DNA from 3 places in the Comamonas sp. GW821-FHT11H03 genome. Region 3 is predicted to be linked to each of the others. Evidence: predicted binding sites of a transcription regulator. Region 3 holds the regulator's gene; each other region holds the start of a gene.
What was found. The regulator sigma-54, encoded in region 3, starts transcription at its own class of promoters, with help from an activator protein. The targets are predictions, from matches to a motif close to TGGCANGNAANCTGCTTT.
Positions count from the first base shown of each region.

Region 1: a site for sigma-54 is predicted at 1,471-1,488, ahead of AC1RTQ_RS13055 ([protein-PII] uridylyltransferase). Genes of this name have one in related genera too.
Region 2: a site for sigma-54 is predicted at 1,414-1,431, ahead of AC1RTQ_RS16925 (pilin). Genes of this name have one in related genera too.

Region 1 covers NZ_JBXARF010000005.1:127,304-129,570, forward strand. Annotated here, with positions in the region: gene AC1RTQ_RS13055 ([protein-PII] uridylyltransferase) at 1-1,346, opposite strand, end outside; gene map (type I methionyl aminopeptidase) at 1,538-2,267, opposite strand, start outside.
Region 2 covers NZ_JBXARF010000007.1:221,655-223,921, forward strand. Annotated here, with positions in the region: gene AC1RTQ_RS16920 (serine hydrolase domain-containing protein) at 1-841, opposite strand, end outside; gene AC1RTQ_RS16925 (pilin) at 870-1,337, opposite strand; gene AC1RTQ_RS16930 (FHA domain-containing protein) at 1,568-2,267, opposite strand, start outside.
Region 3 covers NZ_JBXARF010000001.1:945,725-947,991, forward strand. Annotated here, with positions in the region: gene AC1RTQ_RS04455 (aspartyl/asparaginyl beta-hydroxylase domain-containing protein) at 1-348, shown strand, start outside; gene AC1RTQ_RS04460 (RNA polymerase factor sigma-54) at 523-2,124, opposite strand.

The DNA of each region.
Region 1 (2,267 bases), on a different contig from region 3:
ATGCGGCGGAAGGGCCAGAGATAGCGGCCCAGTACCGAGGTCTGATTCATCAGTCGGATGGCATGGGTGATGCCGCGCGGCTGCTGCAGGATTTTCATGAAGGTGGCGCGATTGACCGGATCGTGACGGAAGGCGCTGTCCATCACATCGCGGCTGGCATACAGCGCACGCAGGGTGCGCGTCGACAGACCCGTCAATCCCTCATGCTGCTCATACATGAGAAAGGTTTCGAGAATGGCATGCGGATCGCGCTCGTACAGATCGTCGCTGACTACCTCGATGGTGCCGGCCTTCTCGCAAAACCGATCATTGAGCGGAATCAGTTCGTGCGAGCCGGGGTTCAGACGCTCCTCGATGCTCATGCGCACGATCTGGCACAGCTGGGTCACCGCCTTGGCGGCCCAGTAATAGTGGCGCATCAGGGTCTCGCCAGCGCGCATGGCCAGCTTGCGGCCCTCTGGCGTGGTGGAGCGGTAGCCAAAGGCTTCGGCCACGGCGGTCTGCAGGTCAAAGACCAGCCGGTCCTCATGGCGCCCGGCTGCGGCATGCAGGCGTGCACGGATCAGGCTGAGCAGGGATTCGTTGGATTCGAGCTGCTGGACCTCGAAATGGGTAATCAGGCCTTGCTCGGCCAGCTCATGCCAGCTGTTGCCGAAGCCTGCAGCCTTGGCCAGCCAGAGCATGGTGTGCAGATCGCGCAGCCCGCCGGGCGACTCCTTGCAGTTGGGCTCAAGCGAATAGGGCGTGAAGTCGTATTTGGCGTGGCGCTGGCGCATTTCCAGCAGCTTGCCTTCGACAAAGGCTCGGGGCTCGAGCTGCGCACGGAACTGCTGCTCGAAGTCGGCAAACAAGGCCTTGCTACCTGTGATGCGGCGTGACTCCAGCATGGCGGTCTGCACCGTCAGGTCCTGCGCGGCCTCCTGCAGGCATTCGGCAATGCTGCGCACGCTGGAGCCGATTTCCAGGCCTGCATCCCAGCAACTGCTGATGAACTGCTCGATGCTGGCCGCCAATTCCGCAGCCGGCTGCGCACCGCTTTGGGGCAGCAATACCAGCACATCGATGTCCGAATAGGGAAAGAGCTGGGCGCGCCCATATCCGCCCACGGCCAGCAGGGCTGCACCTTCCGGCATCTTCGCGCGCTCCCAGAGAGTGCGCAGCAGACCATCGGCGAGTTCACTGAAATGGTGCAGCACTCCGCGCACGCTGCGTCTGCCCAGCGTGGGGTTGCGCAGCAACTCCATCTGCCGGGCCTTTGCCTCGCGGTATTGCTCGCGCAGGCTCTGTAGCGAGGACAGGTCGGAGACGTCGGCAGAGTTGGCGTAGGAGTGGGCAGAGGAGGTCATGCGCAGTAGAAAAAAAGCGTTTCAACAGGGCAAGTGCTTGAGCGTCACCTTAACCCAACTGACTTGGGCTTGAGGTCTGTGATGGCAAAAAGATGAGCGCATGGCGCTTGCAGAACAAGGTCTACAAGCAAAAAATATGCCGCATCCAGCCTTGGCCGGATGCGGCATGCAGATCAGCGGCAGCAGCGTGCTCAGGTGCGGATGGCCGTGATGAAGTCGGGCGGAGTGGGTGAGCCATCGGACCAGGTCAGCACGTCATAGCCGGTCTTGGTGACGGCCAGCATCAGCTCCCACTGGGCGGTCAGGCTGCGATCCTTGGTGACCACGGTCCAGCCGTCGGGCATGGCCTTGATGTCGCGCTTGCCAAGATTCAGCATGGGCTCGATGGTGAAGACCATGCCTTCTTCAAGCACCACACCTTCGCCGGGGCGGCCGTAGTGCAGCACCTGGGGCTCGTCGTGGAACACCTTGCCGATGCCGTGGCCGCAGTATTCACGCACCACGGACAGATTGTTGCCCTCCGCATAGGTCTGGATGGCGTGGCCGATATCGCCCAGCGTGGCGCCGGGCTTGACTTGGGCAATGCCCTTCCACATGGCTTCGAACGTGAGCCTGGACAGGCGCTTGGCAGCAATCGTGCCTTCGCCAATGATGAACATGCGGCTGTTGTCACCGAACCAGCCGTCTTCGGTGATGATGGTCACGTCGACATTGACGATATCGCCCTTCTTCAAAGGCTTGTCGTTGGGGATGCCGTGGCACACCACATGGTTGACCGAGGTGCAGACATAGGCCGGGTAGGGCGTCATGCCCGGGGGCTGATAGCCGAGGCAGGCGGTCTTGGTGCCTTGCTCGGCCATGCGCTTGGCGCACAGATCGTCGATCTGCTGGGTGGTGATGCCAGGTTTGATGTGGGGGGTG
Region 2 (2,267 bases), on a different contig from region 3:
GCCCACGCATCTCGTTGTGCATAAAGTTGTAGGCAATGGGTGAATCCGCCTCATCCATATAACCCAGCCCGTAGCGTGATAGATGCATATCCTGCTCCAGCGCACTCCACAGACTGCGGCCCATATGCTTTTCATAGGCCGCAGCGGCTAGGCAAAAGCCCAGATTGGCATAGGCATAACGCGCACTTGGAGTGAATTGCAGCGGCATGTCTGCCAGTTTTTCAACTTGTCCGGGGCACCAGGGCTTTTGATCATCTATGACCATAGGATCCTTGGCGCGCATACGGTCAAAACCCGCCGAGTGATTGAGCAAGTGGCGCACTTGTATCTGGGCGATGCGCTGGTCCCGGAAAGGAGGCGTCAACCCCAGCACCTGGACCAGAGGCAGACCCAGCCAGTCTGCCTGACCTAGTGCCTGCTCATGGGCTAAGCCAAAAAAAGTCACCAGCTTTGACAGGCTGGCAAGGCGAAAGCGCGTATCGGTTGTCACTCGCTTGCTGATCAGGGGATAGCTTTCCCAGCCATTGACACAACCGGAAAGCGTGCCCGATTGATCGACCAACACAATCTGGTTGCTAGGGGAATCCAGCTGTGCGGGGATTTGCTGCGCCAGTGTCTTTAGCCAAGCCGGAGCAGTTGCATCGCAGCGCGTGGACAGCGCTGCCAACTGGCCTGTGATCGGATAAACCCAGCGCCGCACCATATTGCGGTCCGTCTCCCAAGCCATCCAAGGTAGGAAGATAGCGCAGATCAACAAGAAATAAAGGATTGACCGCCGGAGCATTGGAATCAGAACGCTTACAAAAGAAGAAGCGCCTTTAATAGGCGCTTCTTTTAGCAAGTTTCAAAAAGAAACTGGCGATAAAGCATTAGGATTTTGCAGGGGCGGTCGCTGTGCTAGCAGAGCAGCCAGCGGGGCGATACTTCGCATCAACCGTGGTGTAGCAAACCCAGGTTCCTGTGGCGGCTGCACGCTCCCAAGTCAGCTTCTTTGTCTTCAGGGTTGCCGCAGCGCTGGTACCAAACGTGGCTGTAATCGTTGCAGCAGTGGAGGCATCACCCAGATTCACATCAAGACCCTTATAGATTTCAACGGATGTGGCTGCACCCAGAAGATTGCTCTGAGTCACGCCCAGTTCGCAGTCTGTAGCGGGGGTTGCAATAGCCGCTCCCAACTTAAGAGGAGTTGTTTTGCCATCCAGAATACAAGCCTCGGCTGCAGTACGCAGCGACCCTGCTTCAGACATCACTCGCGAGACTTGGGACTTGGCCACATAGGTCTGGTATTGGGGAATGGCGATGGCAGCCAGAATACCGATGATCGCCACAACGATCATCAGTTCGATCAGGGTAAAACCCTTTTGAATGGAACGCTTCACTTCAAACTCCCTAGTTGGATGAGACCCAAGCTACCAAGCAAGCCGCATGCCAACAATTTGGCAGGCGCAGGGCATCCGCCAGGCAACACGTTTGGCAACATTCAAGCGGGTTTCAGTAACATTTTTGGCGATCCGATCGCAAGCAGTGACAAATTTGTCAGGCTCTTGGCACAAGTCAAGCCGGCCTCTCACTCCACGACAAAGCGCATGGTGCTTCCCGCCAGGTCCACCGTGTCGCCGTTGAGCAGCGGCACAGACAGAGGGCCTACGACCTGGCCATTGAGCTTGAGGTCTTCGCTTGCGCCCTCCAGTTGGGTGAGCACAAAGCCATGGGGCTTCTGGGTAATGGAGGCGATGGCTACACCGGGCTTGCCCAGGGTGGTGACGACCTTGAAGAGAGGTATTTCCCTGCCGGCCAGGCTGCCGGTGAGCATGCGAATCAAGGCGTGGCGCTGCGGCAGCGCGGCGAGCGAGCCCTGGATGGTGGAGCTGAAGCTGGAGATTTCACCAAATCCTGAGGGGCTGGCGAGTTTGGCGTAGCCGCTGTCTGCCTCTTCGGAAATATGCGCCAACGCCTTTTTGCCGCCCTGGGCAGATGGCGTATTCGTGTCGGCAATCACGGTATCGAGAAAGCGGATTTTGTAGCGGCCAATGTCCAGCAGGTCGCCATTGAGCAGGTCCTGCTTCTGGATGGCGCGACCGTTGACATAGGTGCCGTTGGTGCTGCGCAGGTCTTCAATGCTGACCTTGCTGCCAGAGATGGTGAGCACGGCATGCTCGCCGCTGACCGCCAGATTCTCGATCACGATGTCGTTGTAAGGACGACGCCCCACGGTCGTGCGCTCCTTGGTGAGCTGTACTTCCTTGATGACTGCGCCGTCGATTGAG
Region 3 (2,267 bases):
TGGCGTGAAGGCGAAGGCGTGATCTTCGACGAGACCTTTATGCACTGGGCCGAGAACCGCAGCGAGGGCAACCGCATCGTGCTGTTCTGCGACGTGGAACGCCCCATGACCAATGGCTTTGCCCAGTGGCTCAATCACTGGCTGGGCAAGAACGTGGTGGCCGCCGCCAGCTCGCCCAACAACGAGGGCGATCCGCGCGGCATGATCAGCAAGATGTTCAAGATTTCCTTCTATGCCGGCAAGTACCGCCGTGCCTTCCGCGACTGGAATCCGACCTTCTACAAGGTCCTCAAGTTCGGGCTGATGATTGGCGTGCTGGTCTGGTTTGTCTGGTGGTTGGTTTCTTGATAACCCCCTGAGGCGCTTTGCGCCTTCCCCCTTTCTCTTCGGAAGGGGACGACATCTTCGCTGCAGGGCGGCCTTTGCTTGCTGTCCCTCACTTGGGTCTTGCTTCATCAAGACATATGGCTCTAAACAAAAAGCCGCTGAATACATCAGCGGCTTTTTTGTGGCTGAGGCGCCCTACAGCGCCTTGCGCAGCGTGGTGGTGGGAATTTTCAGCTGCTCGCGGTACTTGGCCACCGTGCGGCGCGCGCACTCGATGCCCTGCTCCTTGAGCATATCGGCTAGTTTTGCATCCGATAGCGGCTTTTTGGCATCTTCGGCATCGACAAACTGCTTGATCAGCGCACGCACGGCCGTGCTGGAGGCACTGCCGCCGGTTTCCGTACCCAGGCCCGAGCCGAAGAAATACTTGAGCTCGAAGGTGCCTTGGGGCGTGGCCATGTACTTGGCCGTGGTCACGCGGCTGATGGTGGACTCGTGCAGGCCCAGCGTGTCGGCGATATCGCGCAGCACCAGCGGCCGCATGGCCAGCTCGCCATGCACAAAGAAGTTCTTCTGCCGCTCCACGATGGCTTCGGAAACACGCAAGATGGTGTCGAAGCGCTGCTGGATGTTCTTGATGAACCAGCGCGCCTCCTGCAGCTGCTGCTGCAGCGCCGCATGACCGTCGCTGTTCTTGTGGCGACGAAGCACGCTGGCATAGATGTCGTGCACGCGCAGACGCGGCATGACATCGGGGTTGAGCTGCACGGAAAAGTCCGCTCGGCCCGAGCCTGCCCGCACCGGGCGCACGATGACATCGGGTATCACGATATGGCGCTCCACGTCGACAAAGCGGCGCCCCGGACGCGGCTCCAGCCTGGCGATCAGGGCCATGGCTTCGCGCAGTTGCTCCTCGCGTGCGCCACACAGGCTGGTGAGCTTGCGCAGATCGCGCCGCGCCAGCAGGTCCATGGGCTGCGCGCAGATGGATTGCGCCAGCAGCAACCGGTTCATATGCGCCTCGGTCGTGCCCTCGTCCTCGGCGTTGCGGATCAGGTCGCGCAGCTGCAGCTGCAGGCACTCGGCCAGATCACGCGCCCCCACGCCCACGGGCTCCAGGCTTTGCAGCAGCTTCAGAGCAATGACAAAGTGCTGCTCCAGCTCCTCGCGCTCTTCCAGGTCGTCGCCGGCCAGGCTCTGCGCCAGCTCCTGCAGGGAATCCTCGAGATAGCCGTCCTCGCTGAGCGACTCGATGAGAAAGCGCAGTGCCGCCATGTCCGCCGCGCCCAGATGCAGGCTCAGCGCCTGACGATGGAGAAAGTCGGTCAGGCTCTGGTGCTCGCACGCCAGATCGATGGCATCGGTTTCGTCATCGCCGTCGCGGTTGCGCGTGGAGCTGCTGGCCGAGGGCGCATCCCACTCGCTGCTCGATTCGCCGCCCCACTCCCCGTCCTGGCCGTCCATGCCGTCGGCCTCCCAGTTCAGCGTTTCAGGGGTTTCGGGGGTTGACGCTTCCGCTACCGTTTCAGTAGCTGGTTGCGCCTGCAATGACTCCTTTTCAGCATGAATACTATCTGAAGTGCTGTATTCACCGGCGCTAGCAGCTACATCTACAGGAGCATCTCCTGCGGCTTCGGCCTCATCGCCTGCACGTTCAAGAAAAGGGTTGTCGACCAGCATCTGCTCGACTTCCTGCGCCAGCTCCAGAGTGGAGAGCTGCAGCAGCTGAATGGATTGCTGCAGCTGCGGCGTAAGCGACAAATGCTGCGAAACGCGTAGCGAGAGACCTGGCTTCATCGAGGCGCGGCTCCCAGACAATCATTGCCAACGCGCACAGTGCCATGGGTTTGCCGCCGGGCCGCCCCAAGGCAAACCTCGGCGCAGCCGGTCAGGGTCCCTTCCGGGGGCAGCGACCAGACAAAGTGGGGGAGCGTAGGGGT